Regions from separate parts of the Streptococcus sp. 2018WUSS126 genome, predicted to be linked through region 1. Evidence: predicted binding sites of a transcription regulator. Region 1 holds the regulator's gene; the other holds the start of a gene.
The links. The regulator CtsR, encoded in region 1, represses protease genes until heat stress. The targets are predictions, from matches to a motif close to TTGGTCAAAAAAGGTCAAANA.
Positions count from the first base shown of each region.

Region 2: ODU34_RS05105 (ATP-dependent Clp protease ATP-binding subunit) is a predicted target of CtsR. The motif match lies at 13,940-13,960, and genes of this name have one in related genera.

Region 1 covers NZ_JAOTGB010000002.1:77,004-92,015, forward strand. The annotation lists gene ODU34_RS01535 (S8 family serine peptidase) at 1-4,989, shown strand, start outside; tRNA gene ODU34_RS01540 (tRNA-Cys) at 5,032-5,102, opposite strand; gene rpsB (30S ribosomal protein S2) at 5,393-6,169, shown strand; gene tsf (translation elongation factor Ts) at 6,437-7,477, shown strand; gene ODU34_RS01555 (Cys-Gln thioester bond-forming surface protein) at 7,587-9,113, shown strand; gene lepB (signal peptidase I) at 9,120-9,662, shown strand; gene ODU34_RS01565 (QVPTGV class sortase B protein-sorting domain-containing protein) at 9,683-10,711, shown strand; gene srtB (class B sortase) at 10,728-11,435, shown strand; gene ODU34_RS01575 (Spy0128 family protein) at 11,472-12,092, shown strand; gene ODU34_RS01580 (thioredoxin domain-containing protein) at 12,340-12,678, opposite strand; gene ODU34_RS01585 (CtsR family transcriptional regulator) at 12,948-13,406, shown strand; gene ODU34_RS01590 (ATP-dependent Clp protease ATP-binding subunit) at 13,410-15,012, shown strand, end outside.
Region 2 covers NZ_JAOTGB010000010.1:33,817-48,828, forward strand. The annotation lists gene ODU34_RS05055 (ECF-type riboflavin transporter substrate-binding protein) at 1-373, opposite strand, end outside; gene ODU34_RS05060 (S-adenosyl-l-methionine hydroxide adenosyltransferase family protein) at 394-1,242, opposite strand; gene ODU34_RS05065 (YebC/PmpR family DNA-binding transcriptional regulator) at 1,612-2,328, opposite strand; gene ODU34_RS05070 (PadR family transcriptional regulator) at 2,489-2,800, shown strand; gene ODU34_RS05075 (DUF2812 domain-containing protein) at 2,811-3,437, shown strand; gene ODU34_RS05080 (PTS transporter subunit IIBC) at 3,509-5,677, opposite strand; gene ODU34_RS05085 (endonuclease/exonuclease/phosphatase family protein) at 5,711-6,502, opposite strand; gene ODU34_RS05090 (UTRA domain-containing protein) at 6,702-7,409, shown strand; gene glgP (glycogen/starch/alpha-glucan family phosphorylase) at 7,640-9,904, opposite strand; gene malQ (4-alpha-glucanotransferase) at 9,897-11,405, opposite strand; gene ODU34_RS05105 (ATP-dependent Clp protease ATP-binding subunit) at 11,588-13,687, opposite strand; partial or broken gene ODU34_RS05110 (peptide deformylase) at 14,105-14,515, opposite strand; gene ODU34_RS05115 (peptidoglycan bridge formation glycyltransferase FemA/FemB family protein) at 14,545-15,012, opposite strand, start outside.

The DNA of each region.
Region 1 (15,012 bases):
ACAGGTATTCCGATGGTTCAAGCAGATACTAGTGGAGAAGGATTGGAGTCTACGGTTGCGGTCGCAACGGATATGGACAGCAAGCAAGATTCTGTGGCAGAGAAAAAAGAAGATGGACCATTATCAGATGAGCCAGCTAAAACGGAGCAGGTGGATGAACCAGTTGCTGAAGAGGGAGCAGTCGAAGAAGTTGTAGATACAGAGGCGGGTGAAGAATCAGGTCTTCTCACAGATCGAGTTGCGACCGAGATAAAAACTACAGCTGGTAAGACAACAGAAGAGTCAAGGGAAAAAGAAGACATTAGCGTAAAAGAAGCTAGTGCTCCTCAAACAATCCCGCAGGAATCACAGCTTGAGCCAGAAGAGGTGACAACAGGGCGCTATATTTTACAATTTTCCGAAGAGAACCGAAATCTTGTATTGGATAAATTAAAGAAAATTGATGGCGTTAAAATTGTTCATGAGTATAAGGAGGTTTTAACGGGAGCATCTGTAGAGGTAGGGAAAGAAAGTTTGTCTGATGTGAAGGCAATTACCGAATTAACCTCTTTAGAAGAGAGTCGCCGTATCCGACCGACTCTTCATACTGCTAAACAGCTGGTTGGTGCCTTAAAAGCAAGTTCTAAATATCAGACAGATGGTCGCGGAATGGTGATTGCAGTCATTGACTCCGGTTTGGATATTAAGCACAAAGACATGAGGTTGGATGATGGTGTCATTCCTAAAATCAAGGACATTACTCCATCTACGACAGGAACATACACACTGAAAGTTCCCCATGGCTATAATTATGTATCTGGTAACGATAATCTTTACGATGATACCCACGAACCACATGGTATGCACATAGCAGGAACTCTGGCTGGAAATGCAACAGACGAAGAAGTTGCGTCTAAAAAGGGAGTTGATGGGATTGCTCCTAACGCACAACTGCTAGTCTACAAGATTTTTTCAAATGACCCTAAAAATTATAAAGCTGAGACGGAGGATGCTGCCTATGCTGCCATTGAAGATGCTATCAAACACGGGGCAGATGTCATCAGCTTGAGCGTTGGTTATTATGATAGTGGGCTGCCAGGGAACGCTTACTACACGATTGCTAAGAGGGCAGCAGAAAAGGGGATTATCATTACAGCAGCTATTGGTAATGCTGGAGCTTCTTCCTCAGACACATCTTTTGACTTGCATACAAATAATGCCTTGGGAGCTGTGGATACAGCAACAACAGTTGGCGTAGCAGCGACTCCTGCAGTTATCGCGGTTGGATCGGCGAGAAATACCCATCTTGTTCAACGCGAATTTATGCTGAATGGGCAGTCTTTTGGCTACTATCCTATTGGCTATACAACGCTTACAGAGGGAAAATATGAATTTGTAGATGCTGGAAATGGTCATTGGGAAGAAGTGCAGGGGCTTGATTTGGCTGGTAAAGTCGCGGTTATCAAAAAAGATAAGTTTGACTTGAAAGATGCTGTTCGTAATTTGAAATTCAAGGATGTTGCTGGAATTATTGTGATAAATACTGATCAGGGATGGAACAAGGATTATTATAGGACCCATCAGTTATTGGTAGATGATAAGACTTTGCTTTCTTATTCCTCTATCTGGGGCATCAGTCTTAGTGGAGAAGATGGAAGGCGATTATTGGAAGTTGCCAACCAATCGCAAGGCAACACTGGTTTGGTCCTCAGGCCTACAATTGGAATGAAGAAGTTGATTGAAGTACCGACTGTATCAGGCTTTTCTAGTTGGGGGCCTACGGTCAACTTAGAATTGAAGCCAGAGATTGTGGCACCAGGAGAGGATGTTTATGCAACCTTGAATGACAATCGTTATGGCTCCATGTCAGGGACTTCGATGGCTTCGCCAATTGTGGCGGGTGCCAGTGCACTTTTATTGCCACGGATTCGCCAAATGACACCACCAGAAGGCATGACTAGGATGGATTTGCTGAGAATCATTTTGATGAATACTGCTACCCCTTTGGTTGATGTTCTAGATTCATCTGGGCATGTTTTGGAAAATTCTCCGAGACAACAAGGCGCTGGTCTGTTGCAGATTGATAGAGCCTTTGAAACAGATGTGATTCTTCACCACCGTCTAAAAGGAGGGGTGGAATTAAAAGAAATAGGGCGTGAGACAGAATTTGAGGTAACCTTGGAAAATCTGGGAAACCAACAAAGAAGCTTTGCTATTTCAGCTGGGAAAGTATTGACTAGTCAAGATGTTCCTGTTGATAGAATAGGACGTTCTGGAAAAGTAGTTAAAGAGATTCATGCGGCAGAAATCAGGGGTTCGAGTATTCATCTTTCTGAGCAATCCATTCAACTGGGTCCGAAAGAGAAGAAAACTATTCGTCTGAGATTGGATGCAGGAGAAGCGAAAGACCAGTTTGCAGAAGGGTATATTTACTTCAAATCATTGACGGAAGGGCAGTCTGACATCAGCATTCCTTATTTTGGCTTTGTTGGGGACTGGTCAAAAGAAAGGATTGTTGATGCACCGGCTTGGGAAACCAGTTCTAAATTGAAACTGACCTCGGTTTTATCTAGTTATAAACACAATAAGTCTGGGCGCTATATTGAACTTGGGCGTGAAAAGATTCAAGATAATCAATCGCCTCTAAATCCAGATAATATCGCAATTCAAAACCAGCATTCGGATAGTCAGATTGGGAATGCCTTTGTTCGATTTGCGCTACTGAGGGATATTACCAACTATGATTTGGATATTGTAAAAGAAGCTACAGAAGATGCTCCTGTTTTGAGGCGGATTGATACAGGAACTATGCTGTCTCGTGTTCGCTATGTAGATTATTTTGAAAGTCTTTCGGAGTATTCCAAGCTTCGTACTCCGATAGAATTACACCGTTGGGATGGGAAAGTGTACGATGCAAGCAAGGATGAAAATGTACCAGTACCGGAAGGACAATATTTCTTTAGATTGCGGGTAAAAAATAAAGAAAATGGTGCCTATCAGTATACCTATCTGCCAGTCAAAATTGATAATCAAAAGCCAGAAATTGTCGCGATCGATACCAATCGTCTAACCAGCCATAGAGAGCTGGTCGTCACAGCCAAGGATAATAATAAAGTTTGGGAGGTTCGAGCGAATCTAAATGGAGAGGATCTTCTTGTTGAAAAGGTTGTAGATGATGCAGGTCAGCTACATTACCATCTCAAAGAAGTGGAACTGCCACTCGATGCTAAAAATCATCTCCGTGTTGAAGTGATGGATATAGCGGGCAATGTGGTTGCTGTTGAAAAAGACTTAGTGGTGCCTGTAATCCAGTTTAAAAATTTGGAAGATTTGACGGCAATTCGCAGTAAGAAAACTGTAGAAATTAAAGCGAACGTCTCAACGCAAGTTTCCGATGTGCAGGCTAACTTGGATGCTCAGGCTGTGAATTACTCTCTTGAGAATGGTCAACTATCTCTCCAGATTCCAGAGCAATCAGATGGACGCCATAGTTTTGAATTAATCTTGAAAGATAAGGATGGCAAGCTTATTTACACTAAAACCTTGAATTATTTGGTAGATAATGAAAAGCCGACGATTGATCTTGATATTGATATTGAAAAAGATGAAGAGGCTGAAGAGGTTATCCATATTGGTAAAAACGGACGCTTTACATTGAAGGGGAAAGTGAGTGATAATGTTAGTCTTCCTAAGGACATCAAACTTTACTATTCCAATCTAGACATTGGTAAGGGAGAGCTGAAAATCATAGATGTAAAAGAAGACGGCAGTTTTGAGCAAGACTTCTTTAAATCTGATTTTCCTAGAGCCATCATGTTAACTGCGGTAGATGAGAAGGGCAATAAATTAAAGGACCTTCGTATCAATACAAGTCCAGAGAGTCTGGATGAGGAGGAGGAAACAGAAGTTCCGATTACTGTCAATAACTGGTTGATTGACCCGATTCGTTTCAATAAAGAAAGTCTTGATCGTGAGCTAGATAGCGGGTTGGTCGACTTCAAAAAGCAAGAAGATGGAACTTATCTATTTACATTTGAAATAGAAGCAGAAACGGATCAAGCTCATTCTGTGCGCATCAATGGTGGCGAAAAACGCTATTTTGAGGGTAGTAAGCTGACTTATCCAGTTACCCTGATTGAAGAGGGAAATGTTGTGGATATAAGTGTGTACAATGAGGCAGATGAGTTGACTTACACGAAGAAATATCAGATGTTGGTTGATACAGAAAATCCTGTTTTACAGCTGGAAAATGAGGTGCTGCCATTGGAAAGACAGGTAGTGGATAGTGAAGAAGATGAAGACGAGGAAAATCAGTATGCAGGAGTCCTCCTGGCAGATGCCGATGGGCACTTGATACTCACCGGAAGCGCCAAGGATAATGGAATTTATTGGTCCTTGAAGATCAACGAAGATTTTGTAGCTCGAGGAGGCTTCTGGAGGCAGTATGGAAATAATGAAAAAGCCTTTCGCTATGAGTTACATAGTCTGAAAGACGGGGATACAGTCAAACTTGATTTGAGTGACAGTTTTGGAAATGCTGTTGTGAAGAAATATAAGGTACGGTTAAATGACAAGGAGGTATCTGAGCAGGTTCCTGAAAAAGACCTTCATGTGGAGCAATCAGACAAGGATCAAACCCCTAGCATTCCTATTCCGAAATCAGAAGTGCAGGTACCAATGCCAAAAGAAGAGGATTCACTTGCTCCGCAAACAGAATCCACTGAAATCGCGCTGTTAACTGGCGATACAAGAGAAGATGGTGTGGAGCATTTGGGGAGACTTACAAAACATGAGGAGGCATTAGGAATTTCTGATGAGAGAATAGAAGTGTCCGTACCTCACAGAGCATTCTTTGAAAGAAGCGGAAGAGGAGAGACAGGTGCACTAGCGGCGGATACTAGTGGGAAATTGCCTCAAACTGGGGATAGCCTTGGAAGTGTCTTTATAAGTGCCTTGTTAGGTCTATTTGGTGGAGCTATGGCCCTCGGAAATCTGAAGCGAAAAGAATAGCAAAAAACCTAGGGAGATTCCTAGGTTTTTTAGAATATTAAAAGGCGGTAGACGGATTTGAACCGACGATCAAGCTTTTGCAGAGCCGTGCCTTACCACTTGGCTATACCGCCATAACAAAGAATATTGTATCTTAAATCCTGGAAATGGTCAAGTGGAAATTTTCGAATCAGCCCAATTTCCAGATTTTACGGTAGACTAGAACTTACTTTGAGAATTTTGGGATGGCAGATTTTTATGAATTTCTCGGTTGTTTTACTTGAAAATAGGCAGGTATTCTGATATACTGATGAAGTTGCTGTGCAACAAATACTCATCTCGGACCAATTGTGGTCTTGTTGCCGAAAGGTTAGGCTGCAAGTCGAAGTTCGGGAGAGGAGAAAAAACAAAAGGAGAAATACTCATGGCAGTAATTTCAATGAAACAACTTCTTGAGGCTGGTGTACACTTCGGTCACCAAACTCGTCGCTGGAATCCTAAGATGGCTAAATACATCTTCACAGAGCGTAACGGTATCCACGTTATCGACTTGCAACAAACTGTAAAATTGGCTGACCAAGCTTACGAATTTATCCGTGACGCTGCAGCAAACGACGCAGTTATCTTGTTCGTAGGTACTAAAAAACAAGCTGCTGAAGCTGTTAAGGACGAAGCTATCCGCGCTGGTCAATACTTCATCAACCACCGTTGGTTGGGTGGAACTCTTACAAACTGGGGTACAATCCAAAAACGTATCGCTCGTTTGAAAGAAATCAACCGCATGGAAGAAGATGGAACTTTCGAAGTGCTTCCTAAGAAAGAAGTAGCATTGTTGAACAAACAACGTGCACGTCTTGAAAAATTCTTGGGCGGTATCGCTGACATGCCACGCATTCCGGATGTAATGTTCGTTGTTGACCCACATAAAGAGCAAATCGCTGTTAAAGAAGCTAAGAAATTGGGTATCCCAGTTGTAGCGATGGTTGACACAAACACAGATCCAGATGATATTGATGTAATTATCCCAGCTAACGATGACGCTATCCGTGCTGTTAAATTGATCACAGCTAAAATGGCTGACGCTATCATCGAAGGCAACCAAGGTGAAGACAGCGTAGCAGCAGTTGAAGCTGAATTGGCAGCTGAGCCAGCATCTACAGAATCAATCGAAGAATTGGTTGAAGTTGTAGAAGGAAAATAAGTAACGAAGGCGTTTAGAAATCTGTATGAAAATAGGAAACTGACGCAGTATGCTTGCATACAAGGAAGTTTATCTTTTTCACTAAGATTTTAGCCTGAGTACAATTGAATAAGTAACAAAGGCGTTTAGAAAAGCGTTAGATTTATCTAAATTCTAGCTTTTTAGTCCGAGTACATTCTACATTATTTATCAAACACAAAAACAATCCTAGAGGGGCAGGGCTGAGCCCGCTCCTCTATTTTATAAATACAAACAAGGAGAATAGACATGGCAGAAATTACAGCAGCTCTCGTTAAAGAATTGCGTGAAAAATCAGGTGCAGGCGTTATGGACGCGAAAAAAGCATTGGTTGAAACTGAAGGTGATATCGAAAAAGCGATTGAATTGCTTCGCGAAAAAGGTATGGCCAAGGCAGCTAAGAAAGCTGACCGTGTAGCAGCTGAAGGTTTGACAGGTGTTTACGTTGATGGTAACGTAGCAGCAGTTGTTGAAGTGAACGCTGAAACAGACTTCGTTGCGAAAAACGCTCAATTCGTTGAATTGGTAAACACTACTGCTAAAGTAATTGCAGAAGGCAAACCAGCTGACAACGAAGCAGCTCTTAAATTGGCTATGCCTTCAGGTGAAACCCTTGAAGAAGCATACGTAAACGCAACTGCAACAATCGGTGAGAAAATCTCATTCCGTCGCTTTGCTTTGGTTGAAAAAACAGATGCTCAAGCATTTGGTGCATACCAACACAACGGCGGCCGTATCGGTGTTATCTCAGTTGTTGAAGGTGGCGATGAAACTCTTGCAAAACAAATCTCAATGCACATCGCTGCGATGAAACCAACTGTTCTTTCTTACACTGAATTGGATGAGCAATTCGTTAAAGATGAGTTGGCACAAATCAACCACAAAATCGAACAAGACAACGAAAGCCGTGCAATGGTTGACAAACCAGCATTACCATTGTTGAAATACGGTTCAAAAGCTCAATTGACTGACGAAGTGATTGCAGCAGCTGAAGAAGCTATCAAAGCGGAATTGGCAGCAGAAGGCAAACCAGAAAAAATCTGGGACAAAATCATCCCAGGTAAAATGGATCGCTTCTTGCTTGACAACACTCAAGTTGACCAAGCTTACACACTTCTTGCACAAGTTTACATCATGGACGACAGCAAAACAGTTGAAGCTTACTTGAACTCAGTGAACGCTTCAGTTGTAGAATTTGCTCGTTTCGAAGTGGGTGAAGGTATCGAGAAAGCTTCAAACGACTTTGAAGCAGAAGTTGCAGCTACAATGGCAGCAGCTCTTGGTAAATAACCTCCAATTGTTTGAATAAGATTTTAAACTAGTACTTCCTTCCTATAGCTCCAAATAAATAGTGCTAGAGGAAGGAAGCATTAGCGTTATAAAAAAACACGGAGGATATATGAAAAATATTCATAAATTTAGTCTACTCTTTGTGTTCATTTTGTTTTGTTCTGTATTTGGTTGGAAGCAAAATAAGGTGATGGCAGAAGAAGTAGGAACTCAGGTTATTATCCGAAAGTATGCGGAAGGCGATTACTCTAAACTGTTAGAGGGGGCAACTTTAAAATTAACTCAAACAGAAGGCAGCGGTTTCCAAGAAAAAACTTTCATGAGTAACGGTTCCGGAGAACAAGTAAATTTACCGGACGGTACTTATGTACTGACTGAGGTGAGTCCGCCTCAAGGTTATGGAATAGCAGAACCTATAACTTTTAAAGTACAGAGCGGTAAAGTTCAAGTTCAGAAAAATGGTCAATTTGTTGATAATCCTTATAAAGAGAATGGGACTCCTTTTTCGGCAATTGCGTATAATGACTATGAATTTGTAGATAATTTAGATACAAAAAATTATGCAAAATTTTATTATGCAAAAAATGCGAACGGAACGTCTCAGGTTGTTTACTGTTTTAATGCAGATTTGCATTCGCCTCCGGATTCTTATGATAATGGGGATACTATAACACCTGATGTATCAACATTTAGTGAAGTTAAGTTCACGCATATTAAAGGGAATGATTTATTAAAATATGCAGTTTCTCCAAGAACTAATGATTCTAATGTATTTTTAACGTGGATAAAAAAAGTTATTAACAGAGGATACAAAGGAACAAACGATAATCTTCCTCAAGGCCTGACAGAAACACAATTCCGTGCAGCGACTCAGTTAGCAATCTATCATTTTACAGACAGTGCAGATGTAGACAAATGGAAGAGCGAAGATACTCATGGATTTGGTGATATGAATGATGCTACATTGAAAGTAACAAAAGAGTTGATTGAGTATGCCCAAAATGGTGAGAGCGCAGATGGATTGCCGGATTTAGATTTTTTTGTTCCAAGTAATAACGGCTATCAGTCACTCATCGGTACGCAGTATCATCCAGATGCATTGGTTGATGTGATTCGAATGGAAGACAAAAAAGGAGTTGTTGTACCTACGACGCACAAGTTGCAAATTTCTAAAAAGGTTACAGGGACAGCTTCGGATAAGTCAAAAGACTTCTATTTTGAAGTAGAGTTGAAAGATGCAGACGGTAAACCATTATCAGGAGAATTTAAAGTCAAAATAAAAGGAAGTGAAGGGGATGCAGAAAAATCATTGGAAAATGGTCGAGTCACCTTCCCATTGAGTGATAATGATACTGCGGAGATTTTAAACATTCCAACAAATTACACATATACTATAAGGGAATTTGCATCTGATGATTATAAAACAACGATCAGTGTTGATTCAGAACAACTTGTTGGAACAAAGGAGATTACAAGGAACGCTGTTTCCACAGATGTTGCTGTGATGTTTGAAAATAATAAAGAAATTGTTGTACCGACAGGAATTTCTGATAATACCAATATATATCAGATGATGTTTAGTCTGGCTGTGGTAGCCATTGTATCGACCGTATTTGTCAGCTTTAAAAGAAAATAAAAACGTATGGGTAAAAGAAGGAATAATCCTATTCAAAAAGATGATAAAAATCAGTCGCGAGAAGGTAGACAAGGATTGAAAAAATTTATTACTAAGTGTGTTGTAATAGCAGGGATAGGATACATTTTTCTAAACTTTGTCGTAGGCGTGATTTTTGTAAAAAATATTCACATGTTTCCAAATTTAAAAGTTGGTGATTTGGCGATATATTCAAGAATTTATGACAATATAAAAATTAATGATGTTGTTGTTTATCAAGAAGAAGATTACGAACGTGTAGGACGTGTAGTCGCACAGTCAGGTGATATTGTTGATATTACAGATAAGGGAGAATTGATGGTGAATGGTCATATTCGCGAAGAAGAGCTTCCCTATCAAACTTCAGCCCATTCAAGTGGTGTTAGCTATCCCTATGAAATTCCTGCGGGAAGCTACTTTGTTCTGTATGATTTTAGAAAAGAACAAACGGATAGTCGATTTATTGGAGCAATTCCTATAAACAAAATAAAAGGAGTTGTGACTACACTCATCAGAGTGAGAGATATTTAAAAATAGAAGGAGAATATAAAATGAAGAAGTATAGTTTTTTAGTATCAGGTTTGGCATTGATGATGCTTGCTACAGGAACAGTTAAGGCGGAGGAGACTCCAGTAGTGAATGGTTCGTCATTACAGGTGACTAAGTCATTTGAGTTGACAGAGGGTGTTTTGTCACCAGCTACAGATTTTACTTTTTCCATCACTTCACAGAATGTAGCTGGTTCAACTGAAACAAAAGATGGTTTAACGGTATATTCAGGTATTGTAGAGGGTATGGAAACACAGAAAATTATTTCATACTCTAATACTGATACTATGGCAAATAAAGATAAAACTACAGATTTTGATTTTTCAAAAGTTGTATATCCAAGACCAGGGGTGTATCGCTATTTAGTGACAGAAACTTCTGGAGATACTCCAGGTGTAACGTACTCTACTAAGAAATATGTAGTTGATGTTTATGCCTTGGATGAAGCTGGTACAATCAAACCGAAATATATTGTGTCACATCAAGAAAATAATAGCGCTAAGGAACCAATTAAGTTTGATAACGCCTTGAAAACAACAGCGTTAACTGTGACAAAAAAAGTGACTGGTAATGCTGGTGATAAGAATAAGGAATTTGAATTTAAACTTACTTTAACAGCTAACGAACTTTATAAATCAGGATCAATTGAAGCTAAAATCAACAAGAAAGGCGATCTTGTTGATAGTAAGCAGTTCTCAATTGGGGAAAACACCTTTAAACTAAAAGACGGTGAAAGACTAGATATTGCTAAGTTACCAATTGGAGTTACCTACAAAGTAGAAGAAATTGGCTCAGAAGATTATCAGAAGACAGCGACAATTGATAAAGATACGAACGATGGTGTTGACAAACAGGAAGCATATGCATTTGATGAACAAACTTCAGATGCTACCTCAGATGCAATCGTTGTAACAAATAATAAAAACATTAATACACCGACAGGTGTTGCGATGGCAATTGCTCCATATGCTGTTATGACACTAGTTGGTATCGGTGGAGTTCTATACTTTGTTAAAAATAAAAAAGCTTAATCAATGCTAATGTTATATGTATGCCTTAATTAAGTGGTTAAACTGGATAATTGATAGATGTTTGTTACTGTTCTGTTTTCTAATTTTGGGACTCGCTTTGTTAGGTTTGTATAGTAATTATTTTCTATATCATAATGCAAGCGCAGCTAATTACCAAAGTTATAAAGAGAATGAAATTGATTTTGAAAAGCTTCTACACTTAAATTCTGAAGTAATAGGATGGTTAGAAGTAAAGGGAACAAATATTGATTATCCTCTTGTTCAAGGAAAAACAAACTTAGACTATATTAATAAATCAGTAGAGGGAGAATATTCCCTCTCTGGCAGTGTTTTCCTTGATCATCGTAATCAATCTAGCTTTAATGATGTTTATTCCATTATCTATGCCCACCATATGGCAGGAGATGTCATGTTTGGGGAATTGCCAAAGTTTTGTAACGCAGATTATTTTAAAGATCATAAAACTGCGACACTTTTTCTCCCAGATGGTTCTTCTAAAACAATATCATTTTTTGCATGTGTGAAGACAGATGCTTTTGATGAAATGATGTTTAATCCGACTGGAATTGATGAACAGAGGTTTGAGAATTTACTAGCTCATATAAAAACGAAATCAGTTCAATATCGAGATTTAAAGATGACGAAACAAAATAGATTAGTTGCGTTGTCGACTTGTGAAGATACAGAAACAGATGGTAGAATATTGGTTTTAGGGATAATTTAAAGCATTTGATATTAGTATAGAATAATGGAGCTATATATGAAGAAAATATTCACTCTGTTACTTGTTTTTTTAGGGGTGGTTTTAGGAACAAATCATGTGGTCAATGCAGTTTCTGCTGAACAATCCGTTGTTACTGAAATTGTTTTCAAAAACCAGTTAGTGACTCAGAATGGAAAACCCCTCCCTAATGGAAAGTTTACTTTTATTTTGACTCCAGAAGATCCTAGCTTTCCCCTACCTAAAGAAGGGACAAAAGTAACAGTTGACGGAGAAGAAAAGGGACGTTTTTCAAATTTAACCTATACAACACCTGGTAAGTACACATATATACTTTCTCAGGAAGATAATGGTTTAGAAGGTTATATTTTTGACCAGACAAAATATCGAGTTACTGTTCTTGTTTCAGTGGATGAAGTGACAGCTCAATTACGTACATCAATAGTTGCTTCAGAAATGAATCAAGATAAGAAAACTGAACTTCTCTTTAAAACTATTTATACCTCTGAAGAAAATAAAGTTGCTGACAACAAAAAAGTTGCTAACAACACAAAAGTTTTGCCTCAAACAGGAGAAAAAACTACTAAAGAGATTTTCTTATTGGGTGTAATGCTTATTGTTTTATCTATTGGTTTAATAGTATATAAGAGAGCATTTTAAGTTATATTGTGATGTAATCAAGTTGTAATAAAGATGGTAAAAGTTTTGGCTTTTTGGTCGATGCTTCAAACCAAAATAAAGTCGTTAGAATTGTACTTCTAATGACTTTTTCTTTTTTGTAAAATCGGTCTTAGGGCGGATGTCGGATATATTTGGTTAGGTTACACTAGTATCAATCCTAAATATTTTTCATAATCTCCTTAAAAAGCACCGGTCTTGTGGTCGGTGCTTTTTTGTCTGTTATGTATTAGTCCTCAATAAAAGCCACAATTTCTTTTTCCGTCATGCTGGAATCGCAGCGGACTTGGACGCCGTTTGCTTTTGCGACGAGGAGGCCTGGTACGGTAGGAACTCGGTAGTGGTCGCGGAGGGCCTGGAGTTCAGGGCTGACTTGGCTGGAGTCGAGGAAGTGGACGGTCACTTGCTTGTCTTGGGCGACCTTGTGGAGTTTTGGCGCAAAGCGGTTGCAGTAAGGGCAGGTTGCTCGTCCGATGAAGAGAACAGCCCCCTCTTTTGCAGCTAGAAGGTTCTGTGCCTGCTCCACAGTCACACTTGTAAAGTCTTGAATGTAATCTTGAAAGTTCATGGTATAAGATATAAAGGGCCTTAAGCGGACACAGACAAACTAGGAAACAGAACGACGACTAGTTCTCGTTTATCTTTTTGACCTAGTCCGTAGCCCGTACTCAGTTCAACCAAATACGGAGCCCCTAGTCCTTTCTATTTTTTCTTTTATTATAGGATAAAGCAGAGCAGATTTCAAAATTCTGCTATGCTAGTTGCTAGGCTTTTGCTTTCAAAATTCGTCATTTTAAGGTATAATGGTCAAAGATAGTCAAAGAAAGAGGCGATACTATGGCGATGAAGAATACATCGGATTATATAGAAGAGCATATCAAAGCCATCTTGGACCAAGTCAGTGTAGCTGAGTTGCGTCGAAGTGAATTGGCCAGTCGGTTTGAAGTGGTGCCAAGTCAGATTAACTACGTCATTAAAACCCGTTTTACAGCCAGCCGTGGCTATATTGTTGAGAGTAAGCGTGGTGGTGGTGGTTATATCCGAATTGGGCGGATTACCTTTTCGGATAAGCACGAATTGGTCCATGATTTGTTAAACAATATGGGTGAGCAGTTGTCTGCGACGGTTTATGCGGATATTTTACAGCTCCTTTTTGATGAAGGATTGATGACAGAACGAGAAGGCAATCTCTTTTTGTCCACAGGAACTGATGAAATATTAGGGAAAGATGCAAGTGCTATTCGAGCACGCATGATGCGTCAAATACTACGACGTTTAGATAGGAAAGAGGATTAATTTATGAAAATTTCAACTGGTTTACAAAGTGTTTTTGAAGATGCCCAGTTGGTCGCACAACGTTATGCTTGTGAATACTTGGAAACATGGCATGTTCTCTTGTCTTTCGTTATCAACCATGATACAGTCGCCGGCGCTGTTTTGGCAGAATATCCTATTTCAATTTCTGACTATGAACATGCAACTTTTGTTGTGACCGACAAGGTCTATCGTGAAGAGTTGGATAGTTTTCGTATTTTACCATCTTCTAAACGTTTGGATGAAACGGCTAGTTTTGCCAAGAAAATTGCAGAAGTCGTCAAGGCTAAGGAGCTGGGAACGGAGCATTTGTTTATGGCTATGTTGTTGGACAAGCGGTCAACAGCTAGTCAGATTTTGGACAAGGTAGGTTTTTGTTTTGAAGACTCAGATGATAAGTTTCGTTTCTTGGACTTGCGTAAAAACTTGGAGGCACGTGCGGGATTTACCAAAGAGGACCTTAAAGCTATCCGCAGTGTGATGAAGGGTGGCAAAGCCAAACCTACTAATATGGGACAGATGATGGGAATGCCCCCAGCACCTCAAAGTGGTGGATTAGAAGACTACACTCGTGATTTGACAGCTTTGGCTCGTGAAGGGAAGATTGAACCTGTCATCGGTCGAGACGCTGAGATTGCACGGATGATCCAAATTCTATCACGTAAAACCAAGAACAACCCAGTTCTAGTTGGTGATGCAGGTGTCGGAAAAACTGCGCTTGCTTTGGGTCTTGCTCAACGTGTTGCTGCAGGTGATGTCCCTGTCAGCTTGGCTAAGATGCGGGTTTTGGAACTTGACTTGATGAACGTTATCGCTGGAACTCGTTTCCGTGGTGATTTCGAAGAGCGGATGAATAATATTATCAACGACATCGAGGAAGATGGTCAGGTCATCCTCTTCATTGATGAGTTGCATACCATTATGGGTTCTGGCTCGGGGATTGATTCGACCTTGGATGCAGCCAATATCCTCAAACCAGCTCTTGCTCGTGGCACCCTCCGTACAGTCGGAGCGACGACTCAGACAGAGTACCAAAAGCATATTGAGAAAGACGCAGCCCTGGTTCGTCGTTTTGCCAAAGTGACCATTGAAGAGCCGACAGTGGAAGATAGCATTGCCATTTTGACTGGTTTAAAAGGTACTTTTGAGAAATACCACAGGGTCCGTATTGGAAATACGGCTGTAGAGACTGCTGTGACCTACGCTAAGCGGTATTTGACTAGTAAAAACCTGCCAGATTCTGCCATTGATTTGATGGATGAAGCCAGTGCAACGGTACAAAATCGAGTGAAAGGGCAGGCTGAGGAAACAGGACTGACGAGTATTGATAAGGCCTTGATGGATAAAAAATATAAGACTGTCAGCAAGCTTTTGATTAAAACGAAAGAAGATGCCGAGGCTAGTCAAAACTATGACCTTGAAGTAACAGAAGAAGATGTTTTAGAAACACTTAGCCGCTTATCAGGTATCCCAGTAGCCAAGCTTAGCCAATCAGATACTAAGAAGTATCTGAATCTGGAAGCAGAATTGCACAAGCGTGTGATTGGGCAGGAAGAAGCTATTTCTGCAGTTAGCAGAGCTATTCGCC
Region 2 (15,012 bases), on a different contig from region 1:
CTCCCCAAGCAATGAGGTTAGCTACTACTTGAAAAATATTGAAAGCAAAAATATCTTTTCCGTCAAAAATTCCTTCTTGAATACGCAGACGTTTTTTGGTAAGACCAACAACCAAACCAAAGACCCCTGATGCCAAAATCCATGACCACCATGGACCGTAAGTCAACGAATCCTTAAGCGTGTGACCAATGAAACCGACCAAGAAGCCAACCACAGGACCAAATACAACTGCCAATAGCGATTGAACAGCGTATTGAAGCTGGATAGAAGTATTTGGGACAAAGGTTGGAATACTAATCAGCAAACCAATAACCACAAAGAGGGCTGCGCCGATACCAGTAGCAACGACTGTTTTGATTGAATTATTTTTCATAACTATCTCCTAAAATTTCTTTAATTACTAATACGTTTGATTTCAATATGCCAGTTTTGACCTACACCGACATTATAAGCCTTGGCAAATGAGCCCTGATTAATCGCAACACCTACACGATAGAGGGAATTGATATAAATCAATGGCTGTCCGATACGTACATCCGCAAAGGACTTGCCATAGGTTACTTGGTTTTGATACACAAGCATGTCGTTATTGTATATGGTCACTTCAAAGCGATCTTCAAACTGCGGTTGTAAGGTGTAAAATTCTTCCCTCGTAATCGAGGTCCAAAGCGAGCCGAATCGAACATCTAGAATATCAATTGCGCCTTTTACATAGTCTGAACCAACTTCCGTTGGAACTGTTGGAATTTCCACAATCTTATCCACGCTTAATTCTGGACCAACTTCTTCAAAGCTAATGTGTCCAGAAGCCAATTTAGCTCCCGTATAGGCATAAACATCTCGACCATGGAAGGTGTACGAATGCTCTGTATTGGCACGGCGATTGGCCACCTCTGAAATTTCTCGAACCGCCTTTATCCCCACATACTTTTTGATGAAGGATAGCGTCCCATTATCTGGCGTTACAATATAGTGATTTTGTTCGGTCAAAGCTACTACACTCTTACGTTTTGAACCAACTCCTGGGTCAACAACCGAAACAAATGTTGTCCCCTCCGGCCAGTATTCGACCGTTTGAAAGAGGCGATATGAACCCTCAAAGATATTGTACGGAGTAATATCATGTGTTAGATGGTGAACAACTAAATCTCTCGATTCTTGGAGAGCAACACCAATCATCGCTGAAACTGCACCATCAACTAAACCAAAATCTGATTGTAAAACAAGTAAATTATTTGACATACATTCTCCTAATCTTATTACCGTTCTATGATAACAGAAAACTCGTGACCATTCAAATAGATATTTCCAAAGCCTGGCTATAGTTTTTCCTTATACCTTATCTGTCAAGCACCCTACTATCAGCCACCGAAAATTTTTCCATCGTACCTTCTTCGAACTTAAGATAAAATCCTCCACTCTCTAGTTCCAACCAACTATCGTCTTTGAGCAATTGGATACAAAGAAAACTGCCTAGTGCAGCTCTAATTTCCAACCTTCTAATAAAAATGACTATCCCCCGGACATTTAGATACAAAGAAAACTGCCTACCGGCAGTTCCAATCTCCAACCTTCTAATAAAAATGACTGTCCCCCGGACAGTCATTTTTATTAGAACCCATCTACATTCGTGTAGATTTTTTGTACATCTTCGTCGTCTTCGAGGGCGTCGTAGAGTTTTTCAAATGTTGCGAGATCATCGCCTTCAAGTGATACTTCTGATTGCGGGATCATTTCAAGTTCAGTGACGTTGAACTCTTGGATTCCTGATTCTTTGAGTGCCACGATTGCCTTGTGCAAATCAGTTGGGGCTGTGTAGACAGTGATTGTGCCGTCTTCTGCTTCTACATCATCGACTTCGACATCTGCTTCAAGGAGCAATTCGAAGATGGCATCTGCATCATCACCTGCAAATACAACCACACCTTTTTTATCAAACATGAATGATACGGAACCAGATGCACCCATGTTTCCACCGTTTTTACCAAAGGCAGAGCGAACATTGGCTGCGGTACGGTTTACGTTTGATGTCAAAGTATCAACGATAATCATAGAACCATTTGGTCCAAAGCCTTCGTAACGACCTTCCACGAAGGTTTCGTCTGTGTTTCCTTTTGCCTTGTCAATGGCCTTGTCAATGATGTGTTTTGGAACCTGCGCTTGCTTAGCACGGTCGATAACAAATTTCAGCGCTGAGTTTGTTTCTGGATCTGGGTCACCCTTTTTCGCTGCTACATAGATTTCAACACCAAATTTGGCGTAAACTTTTGAGTTAGCACCGTCTTTTGCGGTTTTCTTGGCTACAATATTGGCCCATTTACGTCCCATGGGGAACCTCCTACATTTTATAAAATCGCTTTATTATACCATAAATGGCAAGGATTGAGAAGATTTTTAAAATCTTCTTCACTATACAGTTGACATGTATAGTTTTCCGATATATAATATATAGTACAACTGTACATTTGAACTACATAGGAGAAGCCAAATGAAAAGGAACAAGCACCTCCCCTTAACGGAGACAACCTACTATATTCTATTAGCCCTCTTGGAACCTGCCCATGGCTACCATATCATGCAAAAAGTAGAGGATATGAGTGATGGTGATGTGAAAATTGCTGCAGGAACCATGTATGGAGCGATTGAGAATCTTTTGAAACTAAAATGGATTTGTTCCGTTCCAAGTTCCGATAAAAGAAGAAAAGTCTATCAAGTAACAGCAACGGGACAAGAGATTATTAAACTGGAAACACAGCGTATTCAAAAACTACATCATATTGCCAAAGAATTAGGTTTTTAAGGAGGAAGCCATGATAAGACACAAATTATTCACCAGTTTACAAGAGGAAGAACATTGGATTAATTCGATTCAATCCGAAGGTTATCAGCTTGTCAAAGTAACTCCATGGACAGCAGCCTATCATTTTGAAAAATGTAGTCGACCCCCTCATCCCGTACGCCTTGATTTTCACGAACATATTGCAAAAGGAGAATATTCAAATTACCTCTCTCTATTTGAAGACTGTGGTTGGCAACCTATACAAGGTAGTCGTAGATGTGGCATCCATTATTTTCAACAAACAATCGAAGCTTCAAGCACAGAAATTTTTTCTGATACCGAATCGAAAAAAGCATTCTATTCACGCTACCAAAATTATGCCTACTCCTATTTCGGATTATTTCTGACTTTATTTTTTATCCATTACCAAGTTGGACTCAAAAATGGATACACACTTTGGAATCCTAAATCCTGGTACCTAACTCCAGGACTATGGGAACGGACTGGTACCAGTTTTTGGTTTGGTTTTCTCTTTGAAACCCCATTCGCATTGTTTAGAAGTGGCATCATTCCGTTATTTTTCCTTGCTTGGTCTATTTATTTCCTCCATATCGCTGAAAAAGGTAAAAAAGAAGCGAAGAAATTAGAAAAATACTGATGACATACTATCCAAAAGAAAAAGATTGAAAAGAATTGACTGCAATCATCTTTTCAATCTTTTTTTACTTTTTACAACTCAACTGTCGCAACTTGGCTATCTTGACTGACCTGTCCAAGATTTTCAAGGCTGACAGATTTGATTTCAGCTGTGTTTGTAAAGGCAACGACGATGGTTGTTTCACGTCCTGCTGAGCGAATAGCTTCAAGGTCTGCAACAAGGAGCAAGTCTCCTGCTTCAACGCGTTGGCCATCTGTTACCTTAGCTGAGAATGGAGCACCGTTTAGCGCAACCGTATCTAGGCCGACGTGCACCAAGACTTCTACACCCTTGTCAGACAAAATACCAACAGCGTGTTTGGTTGGGAAGACACTAGTTACAATACCTGAAACTGGTGCGTAAACATTGCCGGAGCTAGGCTCAACTGCATAACCATCGCCCATCATTTTTTGTGAGAAGACTGGATCTTTCACTCCTGTGATAGCAATGGCTTGCCCTTCAGCAACAGAGTAAACTGTCTCCGTCACACCTTTGAACTGAGTCTCAGGAGCAACTTCTTCTGTCGCAACAATTTCCGTACGAGGAATAGCTACGCCAGATTCTAGCAAGTCTTGAATGTCTGATTTGAGAACATCCGCTTTTGGTCCATAGACTGCTTGAACACCTGAGTCTTTGATAATCAAGCCCATAGCACCAGCCTGTTTCCAAGCATTTTCATCTCCAACCTGTGCCACATCTTTAACGCTGACACGAAGGCGAGTCATACAAGCATCCACATCTGCGATATTATCACGACCACCAAGCAAGTTGATGATTTGAACTACTTGTGAATTGGCATCCGCAGTATCTACGTTTGAGTTTGAAACCACATCCGTTGTTTCTGTATCATAGTTTCCATTGCGTCCAGCTGTTGCTAGGTTGAATTTCTTAATCATAAAGTTGGCAATGAAGTACATACCAACCGCAAAGAGGGCTGTTACCCAGATAAAGTTAATAACATCCATACCGATACCAGCTTTGATCGCCATCGGTGTACGTGTAAGGAATTCGATATTACCAAACGAGTGCATACGCAAGTTGACAACGTCAGCCATGGCAAAAGCCGCACCTTGAACAAAAGCATAAACGATATAGAGTGGCATTGCTGCAAACATGAACATAAACTCAATTGGTTCTGTTACACCTGTCAAGAAGACGGCAAGTGCTGAAGAAATAAACATACCTTTGTACTTATGTTTTTTATCTTCATCCACATTGCGGTACATAGCGTAAGTCAATCCCATCAAAATCCCTGATGAACCAATCATTTGACCAACTTTGAAACGGGCTGGAGTAATGTTTGCAAGAAGGTCATTGTACTGAGCCATATCACCAGCGTCTTTGAGGTTGATCAAGTCTGTAATCCAAGCCAACCAGAGTGGATCTTGTCCAAATACTTGTGTACCTGCTTGTGCACCTGTCAAGATGTCATAGGTACCACCAAGTGACGTATAGTTCATTGGAATGGTCAACATGTGGTGCAAACCAAATGGAAGAAGCAAACGTTCCAAGGTACCATAAACAAAAGGTGCAAGAATTGGTGCTGTATCCTGTGAGCTTGCAATCCATTTACCAAAGCTGTTGATTCCTGTTTGAACAACTGGCCAAAAGATAGCTAATCCTAGCGCTACAAGAACTGAGCGATAGATAACCACAAATGGTACGAAGCGTTTACCGTTAAAGAAGGTCAAAACATCAGGTAATTTGCGGTAATTGTAGTATTTGTTATAGGTTGTTGCCCCTACAAAACCAGCTATGATACCAACGAAGACACCCATGTTCAAAGCAGGTTGTCCCAAGATATTGACGAAGTAGCCTGAAACTGGAATCTCTGTTCCAAAAACAGTGGTTACGGTTGCCGCTGCATCTGCAAGCATGTCAGTCGTCACACCAAAGAAGTGACCAGTAACCAAGTTAATCAAGATAAAAGCAAGACCTGCCGAGAAAGCACCGCCAGCTTTTTCCTTAGCCCAGCTACCACCGATAGCCAAGGCAAAGAGCAAGTGAAGGTTTCCGATAATCCCCCAACCGATTTGGGCGATAATATTCCCGATACGAATCAAGAGTTCTGATTCTGGGCTGATTAACGGAATAGAGTTTCCGATAGAAACCATAAGACCTGCTGCAGGCATAACTGCAATCACGACCATTAAACACTTACCGAATTTTTGCCAAAATTCGAAACTAAGAAATTTTTTCATTTTTTCTCCTTTATTTTTTGGCTCTGTGCCATTTTATACATTAATTTCAACTTCCACACCAAAATGGTCTGAAATAATCGGACGATTCTCTCCATTGAAAATCACTAAGCTGGATAAAACTTCCTTTTTCTGATTTAAGAAAATGTAATCCAATCGTTTTTCCTGACTGTGACCAGCCCAGCCATCGATAGCCTTTTCAACCGTAATCCCCTGGTCTTTTTCCATCGCTAGATTGTATGAATCATAAAGCCCAAGCTCTGTAATCGCTTCGTAGGCCTCTCGATCTGAGAAGGCATCGGTATTAAAATCTCCCATGAGAATCTTAAAACGTCTATTGCCAGTCCGTTCCACAATCGTACGAATGTTATCAAGCTGGTCTTCCTCTTCACTCCCCGGAAGATTGATGTGACAAGAATATAGGTCGATCAACTGGTCTTGATAGAAGACCGTCAAGCCCATAATTTTTCGTGATAGGATGGAATCAACAGATTTATTCTGACTACAATAAAATGGATCCACTTCATAAACTGGCAACTTGGTAAGAAAGGCAATCCCTTCTTCGTACTTATCGTAGCCGATATGTGAGTTGCTCCAATAATATGAATAGTCAAATTGTCCCAAGGCTCTTAATTTTTCTAATAAAATCAAGCCATAATTATCCGCCTTCAAGTCTTTCGTTACCAAATCAGCAGTTATGAGCTGATTGACTTCTTGAAGGGCGATGACATCATAAGCCTTTTCAGCTATTGTTTGGGCTAAAACATCTAGTTTTTCATCCTGCCTTTCTTCTAACCAGGCATGGACATTAATTGTTAGTAATTTCATTGCTCCCCCTCTCTCTGAAAATGCGTAACCGTTTTCTTTTTATAGAAATAGTATAACGTAAACGTTTGCATTAGTCAATAGCTTTTCCGTAATATTTTAAACTTTTACGTAAAAGTTGTGTGTTCTACTAAATAAAATAGATGTATTGCCCCTTTCTGGCTCTTTTATGATACACTAATGGGTAGAAAGACAGGAAACTATGAGTAAGTATAAAAAAGTTTATCAAGATATTAAGAAAAAAATCGAAGAGCAGGTTTGGTCAACTGGACAGGCCCTACCGACAGAAAATGAATTAATGGAAGTGTATTCCTACTCCAAGGACACCATTCGCAAAGCACTATCTCTTCTTGAAATGGATGGTTATATTCAAAAGAAACAGGGGAAATCTTCTATTGTTATCGAACATGGTCTAATGAAGGACCAGTATCTTTCTGAAATAAAAACAGCGGGCGAATTGAACAAAAAATCACAGCACCAAATTCAGACCCAACTTACTTCGCTTTATATTATTCAAGGCCAAGAAGATTTAATGTCAACTTTCGAAGTTGATGATAAGGTAGATTTCTATCGAGTGAGTCGGGTACGGACAATTGACGGTGAGCGGTTAGAATATGACATTTCCTATTTTGACCGTAGGGTCGTCCCTTATCTTAGCAAAGAAATTGCCGAAAGCTCTATTTACCGCTACTTAGAAGAAGAACTCCATTTAACAATTTCTCATTCCAGACGTGAAATCTCCTTCCGTTTTGCAAACGAAGAAGAAAAACAATTGATGGACTTAGGAGACTATGACATGGTCGTCGTGGTCACTAGTATCACCTATCTTTCAAATGGTCAAGCTTTCCAGTATGGAACAATTAGTTATCGTCCAGACAAAGTTAGCTTTGTTTCTATGGCGAAACGGTAAAAGGAAACTTTCGATTTTTTCGACCAAGTGTACAAAACTTCTAGAATTTTATAGTTATAAAAAGAATGTCTCCGCTTTTTTGCAGAGACATTCTTTGCATTTATATACTAAGGAGAGCACCAATAATGGTAAAAACTGGTAGTTTTTTTATTCTTCAACACATAGGAAGAATTGATCTGATAAGTTTTGGAGTGGTTCAATCAACTTTCCTACTAATTGTTGGAATTCAATTAGTTACTGTGCCAGATGTCTTGGTTGTACTGTTCAATAGTACGGTCAGATGAGAAGAATCCAGCTTTAGCAATGTTATGAACAACTTTCTTGTTCCATGAATCTTGATCTTCGTAATCTGCAAAGACTTGTTCTTTTACTTCGATGTATTCAGCTAAGTCAATCAAGGTCATGAACCAGTCTTTCGAAATCAATTCATGGTGCAAGCGTGCAAGACGTTCTTCGTTACCAAGCGCCTTCACTTCATCGCTTACGATAAAGTCAACTGCACGTTTGATATTAGCATCGCCATTGTAGTAGTCAGCAGATACATATCCAGCTTTATCGTACAAGTCGATGATGGTATCTGAATCTTTACCAAATGTATAGATGTTGTCCATACCAGCCAACTCAGCAATCTCAACGTTAGCACCGTCCATGGTACCAAGTGTCAATGCACCGTTGAGCATGAATTTCATGTTACCAGTACCTGACGCTTCTTTAGAAGCCAATGAGATTTGTTCTGAAATATCTGTTGCAGGGATGAGTTTCTCAGCAACTGTCACATTGTAGTTTTCTACCAAGTGAACATTGAGGTATTTATTTACTTCTGGGTCATTGTTGATCAACTCTGACAAGCAAAGAATCAAGTGAATGATGTCTTGAGCGATAATATAAGCTGGAGCTGCCTTACCACCGAAGATAACAGTGATTTTACGTTTTGGAAGGTTACCATTCTTGATTTCAAGGTATTTATGGATAACATACAAGGCATTCATTTGTTGGCGTTTGTACTCGTGGAAACGTTTGATTTGTGTATCAATAATAGAATTTTCATCCAGCTCGATACCTTTGTTGTCTTTAAGGTAACGTTTGAGAGCCAACTTATTGTTGAACTTGATTTCAGCCAACTTAGCATGAACTTCCTTGTCATCAGCAAAGGCAAGCAATTTTTCAAGTTTAGTAGCATCTGTCAAGTATTCATCGCCAATCAATTCTTTGATATAGTCAGCGAGGTCTTGGTTGGCAAATTCCAACCAACGGCGGAAAGTGATACCGTTTGTTTTATTGTTGAATTTTTCTGGGTAAAGCTCGTAGAAAGCTTTCAATTCAGAGTTTTTGAGGATTTCTGTGTGAAGCGCAGCTACACCGTTCACTGAGTTAGAGAAGTGGATATCCATGTGAGCCATGTGTACACGACCTGATTCATCAATGATTTGGACTGCTGGGTCTTTAATTTCTGCACGAATAAGGGCATCCAATTCTTTGATGATATCAACCAAGTGCGGCACCACTTCTTCAAGGAACTCAAGTGGCCATTTTTCAAGCGCTTCCGCTAAGATAGTGTGGTTTGTGTAACCAGTCATATTCTTAACAATCGCAACAGCTTCCGCAAATTCAATACCATGTTTTTCAGTTAAAAGACGGATCAACTCAGGAATCACCATTGATGGATGAGTATCGTTGATTTGCACATAAGCGTAGTCAGCCAAGTCATGCAAGTTTGAACCGCGCTCAATTGCTTCATCAATCAAAAGTTGAGCAGCATTTGATACCATGAAGTATTGTTGGTAGATACGGAGCAATTCACCATTCTTATCAGAATCATCTGGGTACAAGAAGAGTGTCAAGTTTTCTTTAATATCAGTCTTGTCAAATGAAATACCATCTGTAATCAAGTCATAGTTTACTGACTCAATGTCAAACAAATTGAGGTAGTTCTTAGTCTCTTTTTTATAGCCAAGAATATCAAGACGATCCAATTTTGATTTCAAAGTGAAGTTTTTGAATGGAACATCATAGCTGATAGTTGTTGGAATCAACCAAGAATCATTTTCAATCCAGAAGTTTGGCTCTGCTTCTTGCTCATTTTTCTTAAATACTTGGCGGAAAAGACCACAGTGGTAGTTCAGACCAACACCTTCACCGTTGATAGCAAGTGTTGACATAGAATCAACGAAACATGAAGCCAGACGTCCCAAACCACCGTTACCAAGTGATGGTTCTGGTTCAACGTCTTCAACTTGAGCCAATGATTTACCAGCTGCTGCCAATTCTGCTTGAACGTCTTTGTACACACCCAAGTTGATTAAGTTGTTTGACAAGAGTTTACCGATAAGGAACTCAGCTGAGATATAGTAAACTTTACGTTTTCCTGTGTTTTTTGGTTTTGTAGCTGCAGCTTCTTTTACGTAGTTTAACAATTGAAGATAGATTTCCTCGTTTGTCAAATCAGCTAATTTCTTCGAAGTGTTTGTTTCTGCAAATGTTGTAAATTTAGTCATGGTTTTCATTTCCTCGTTGGTATAGTAATGTCATTTTTGTCAAGAAGTCTTTGCGTTCTTGGGTCAAGTCTTCAGCTTTCATGCGCCATTCCCAGTTTCCACCGATAGTTGACGGCATATTCATTCGACTTTCTTCGCCCAAGTCTAGGACATCTTGCATAGTTGCAATAGCTGTATCACTCACTGTTGCAAACAGCATACGGAGCATAGCTTGGCTAACTTTTTCAATCGGCTTACGGTTGCTGTAGGCGTCCACGTATTCTTGTTGTTCTGGATCAAGATTGTTGTACCAGCCGTTGACAACCTCATTATCGTGAGTTCCAGTGTAAGCAACTGAATTTGGAATGCAACGGTGTGGAGCATCGATACTCTTACCTGTTACATCAAAGAAACCAAATTCTAAGATTTTCATGCCTGGATAGCCACAATCCGCAAGCAATTTGCGTGCTTTAGCGTCAATATTTCCAAGGTCTTCTGCAATGATTGGAAGGTCTCCAAGTGTTTCTTTGACAGCCTTGAAGAGATTGTAGCCAGGACCTGGTTCCCAAGTTCCAACTTTTGCCACCTCTGCCTTGCCATCAACTTGCCAAAAGTCTGAGAAACCTTTGAAATGGTCAATCCGAAGGACATCATAAAGTTTGAAACTTTCATGGATACGATAAATCCACCAGTTATAGCCTGTTTTTTCATGTTCTGGCCAATCGTAAATAGGATTTCCCCATAATTGACCATCTGCCGAGAAGTTATCAGCTGGCACACCTGCTACATAAAGAGGCTTGCGTTCACTGTCTAATTTGAATAGTTGGGGTTTTGTCCACACTTCAACGCTATCAGCAGAAACATAGATTGGCATGTCTCCGATGATTTTGATGTGGTGTTTGTTGGCATATTCTTTCAATTGTTTCCATTGGCTGAAGAAGAAATACTGGGTGACTTTGTAGTAGTCGATTTGATTTGCCAATTCTAAGCGGTACTTATCAAGAGCTTCCTCGTTGCGAGCTACAACTTTTTTATCTTCCCATTCTTGGAGAGCTTTATTACCAAAGTATTCCTTGATAGCCATGAACTCCGCATAATCTGTCAACCAAGATGAGTTAGCCTTTTCAAACTCTAGAAAAGCAGCCTTCTTCTTATCATCTTGTAAAAATGCTTGAACGGCCTTCTCCAAAATTGGTCGGCGAACTTGATAGATAAGAGCATAGTCTACTTTTTCAGGATTATCTCCAAAATTTACATCTTGGAAATCTTCTGTTGCCAATAAGCCATCTTCAACCAAGAGGTCAAAGTCTATCAAGTGTGTATTTCCTGCAATAGCAGAGAAAGACTGGTAAGGAGAATCTCCATAGCTTGTAGTTGTTAGTGGTAAAATCTGCCAGTAGGTTTGCTTGGTTTCCACCAAGAAATCTACAAAATCATAGGCAGACTGTCCAAAAGTACCAATACCAAACTTACCTGGAAGTGAGGTAATATGCATCAAAATTCCACTGGTACGATTTGTCATAAAAACGTTTTCCTTTCTGTCGGTTACGAATATAGTTTAACGCAAACGTTTGCACTTGTCAAGGATTTTATGAAAAAAGTTTTAATGTGCTCTAGAAAGCCTATTTTATAGCATTTGTTAGCGAATAACAAAAAAGAAAAAATCAGATATTTCTATCCGATTTTTCGAATTCTTCACTATTTTTAAGCAAAGCTTTGCTCTTTTATTTGGATGCTTCCATCAACCACATCCGCTTCCAGATATTTGACATCAACATGATCCAAATAGTAATCTGTTACCTTGTCTCGAATCTGATTTTCAATGACACGGCGCAGAGGACGGGCTCCCATGGCCTGATCATAGCCTTCTTCCATCAAAAATGCTTTCGCTGCTTCCGTTACCGTTAATTGGATGCCTTTTTTAGCTAGAGTCTTATTGACCTGGGCTAACATCAAATCTACGATAGCCTTGAGGTCTTCTTTGCCCAAGTGTTTGAATTCGATAACTGCGTTGAAACGGTTGAGGAATTCTGGACGGAAGAATGGTGCGATACGGTCCATGATGTCTTGATTTTCTTCACCTTCTGCCATTCCATAACCAAAACCAGCATTAGAAGTCGCGATAATAATGGTATTTTTAAAGTTGACTTGGTTGCCCTGTCCGTCTGTCAAATGACCATCATCTAGCACTTGCAGAAGGAGGGTAATCACTTGTGGATCTGCTTTTTCAATTTCATCCAAGAGGACAATGGAGTACGGATTGCGGCGGACACGTTCGGTAAGAGTATGGGAATTGTCATCATAACCAACATAACCAGCTGTGGTACCGATTAATTTGGAAACGGCGGTCCGATCGCTGTATTCCGACATATCCAAACGAATAATAGCATCCTTGTTACCAAACAAGTCTAGCGCTAACTGTTTTGCCAACTCTGTCTTACCCACACCTGTCGGACCGACAAAGAGGAAGGAACCAATCGGGCGGTTTCCGTCATCAAAACCTGCGCGATTCCGACGAATGGCACGAGATACAGCTTCCACCGCATCGTCTTGACCGATAACGTTAGCTGCCAGGCGATTTTTCAATTCCTTGAGTCGTTCAATGTCAGAAGCTCCCATTTGTGAAACTGGAATTCCTGTCATCCGCTCAACCGCCTGAGCCACATCATTAACAGTCGCTACCACTTTCTGCTGCTCCGTGTGGTTGTCAATCTGTTTTTGGAGCTTATCAATACGGACCTTTTCATTCAAGGCTTTTTCATAATCCTCTTTTTCAGCTGCCTCCAACTGCAATTGTTTTGCCTCAGCCATTTCTGCTTCTAAGGTCTGAATATCTGTCACAGGATGTTGTGCAGCTAAGTGAGCAGCGGTCACATCGACCAGGTCAATAGCCTTATCAGGCAAGCTACGTTGTGGAATATATTGGACGGAATAATCAACCGCAGCTCTCAAAACCTCATCAGGCAATTCAATATTGTGGTGGGCTTCATAAAGCGGCTTAATCCCTTTCAAAATCTGGTAGGTATCTTCTGCGGACGGAGCATTGACCTTGACTTCATTGAAACGACGAGCCAGAGCGGCGTTCTTGTGAATGGTATTGCGGTATTCGTCCTGCGTAGTCGCACCGATAACAGTTAGCTCTCCGCGGGAAAGAGCTGGTTTGAGAATATCCGCTAAGCCCTTGGAACCTGAGTCTCCACCAGTGCTACCAGCTCCTAAAATCTGATGAATTTCATCAAAGAAGAGAATGATATTGCCAGCTTTTTTGACTTCATCCACAAGATTCTGCACATTTTCCTCAAAGGCTCCACGGTACTGAGTCCCAGCTTCCAAACCTGAAATGTCGATGGAGATGATTTCCTTGTTCTTAATGGCTGCTGGCACATCACCATTAACTATAGCTTGTGCCAAACCTTCAACTACCGCAGTTTTACCAACACCCGCATCACCGACCAGAACAGGATTATTTTTCGTGCGGCGAGCCAAAATTTCCGCTGTTTCTTGGATTTCCTTGTTTCGTCCAATGACTGGATCCAACTTACCTTCACGCGCATCTTGTGTCAAATTGCGACCAAGTTTTGCCAGAATTCCGTCTGACTTTATCTGACCTTTAGCCTGGGTTTGAGCCACTTCTTCTGTCTGCGGCAGGCGACCAGTCTGACGATAAATAGCAAATTCCTCCGGTGTCACTTCACGCCCATTGATAGAATAACGGCGACGTTCTGTACTGTAGCCACCCATATTGCCCATGAGTTGATTGAAAATGTCGTCCATATTGTTAAAGTTATTGAAATTGTTGTTCATAGTTTTTACCTCGTTTATAATTCACTTGTTTTTGACTTTTACTGACCTTTGTTTTAAAAAAATAGCTAATAGGGTATAATCCTGTCTTTCATATAACCTCCTTATAAGTTTGTCTTTTACTGACCAATAGGCCCAAGAGTAAGTCAAACCCTTCTCGTTTGACCTAAACTGACCTTTGGTTCAAAAAATTCGTAAGGTCCTTTACCTTACGAATCTTATTCTACACCATTGGTCAGTAAAAGTCAATAGTTTTGTTTGACCTTTTTTGACTTTTTGATATAGTCTTTTAGTTTACTTTTAGTACTAGGCAACGAGCCGCAGACATAACTGGAGTTAGGCAAGGTGAGTTAACGACGTAATAAAAGATAAACTAAACGACGATAAAAAAAATCTACCTGACGGTAGATTTGGTAGCAACTAAATGATAATCCCCTCCAAATGATCCAGTTCATGCTGAACAATCTGAGCTTGGAAGTCTGTCAGCTTTAGGCTCTGCCTTTTCCATGAAGCATCAAAAAACTCCACTTCAATCTCCTGATAGCGTGTCGTCGGGCGGGTACCTTCCAGCGACAGTCACCCCTCCTCAGTCTTATAAGGCTTGGCCTTGCTGATGAGGACGGGATTGTACATGACCAGGTTGGTAAAACCCACGTTGACGATGATAATCCGCTTTTTGACGCCAATCATGTTGGCCGCCATGCCCACACAAGCGTGAGCATTGGCTGCTAAAGTGTCCTGCAAATCCTGACCGACCTGCACATCTAGCTGAGTCGCAGGCTCCGACTTCTGCTGCAAGAAGAAAATATCTTTCATAATAGGTTGAATCATGGGAACCTCTTTCGATAAAGTATATAGTATTATTTTACTATTTTTTTGATAATTTGAATTATTTTATGCTTTATCGGATGAGGATAATAACGAAAAGTACCAGCTTTTCTCAAAATATAGCCATTAAAGTTCTGTTTAAATCGAAGAACACCATCAGAACCATCGAAGTTTCCTTGAATGCCAAGGAAATTATAACGCTTAAGATTTCGTTTTATTGCACGTTGCATCGCCTCATATTGAAGTAAGAAAGGTGCAGATAGGCTTTGAAACTCTGAATATGAGCCACCAAAAAGATAAGTTGCCTCATTCACATCATAAATTATCAGTGCACATGCCAAAAAAATAGGAGCTGTCTGAGTTTGATTTAAAATATTTTGAACCACCTCCTGTTTTTTCAACAATTTCTGCACTTGCTGTGCATACTGTTTTGAATTTCTATCACTTGTTTCTATTTCCTTTTCAATTTGCTTTAGACTGGCTTTCGGGTCAAGTTCTGC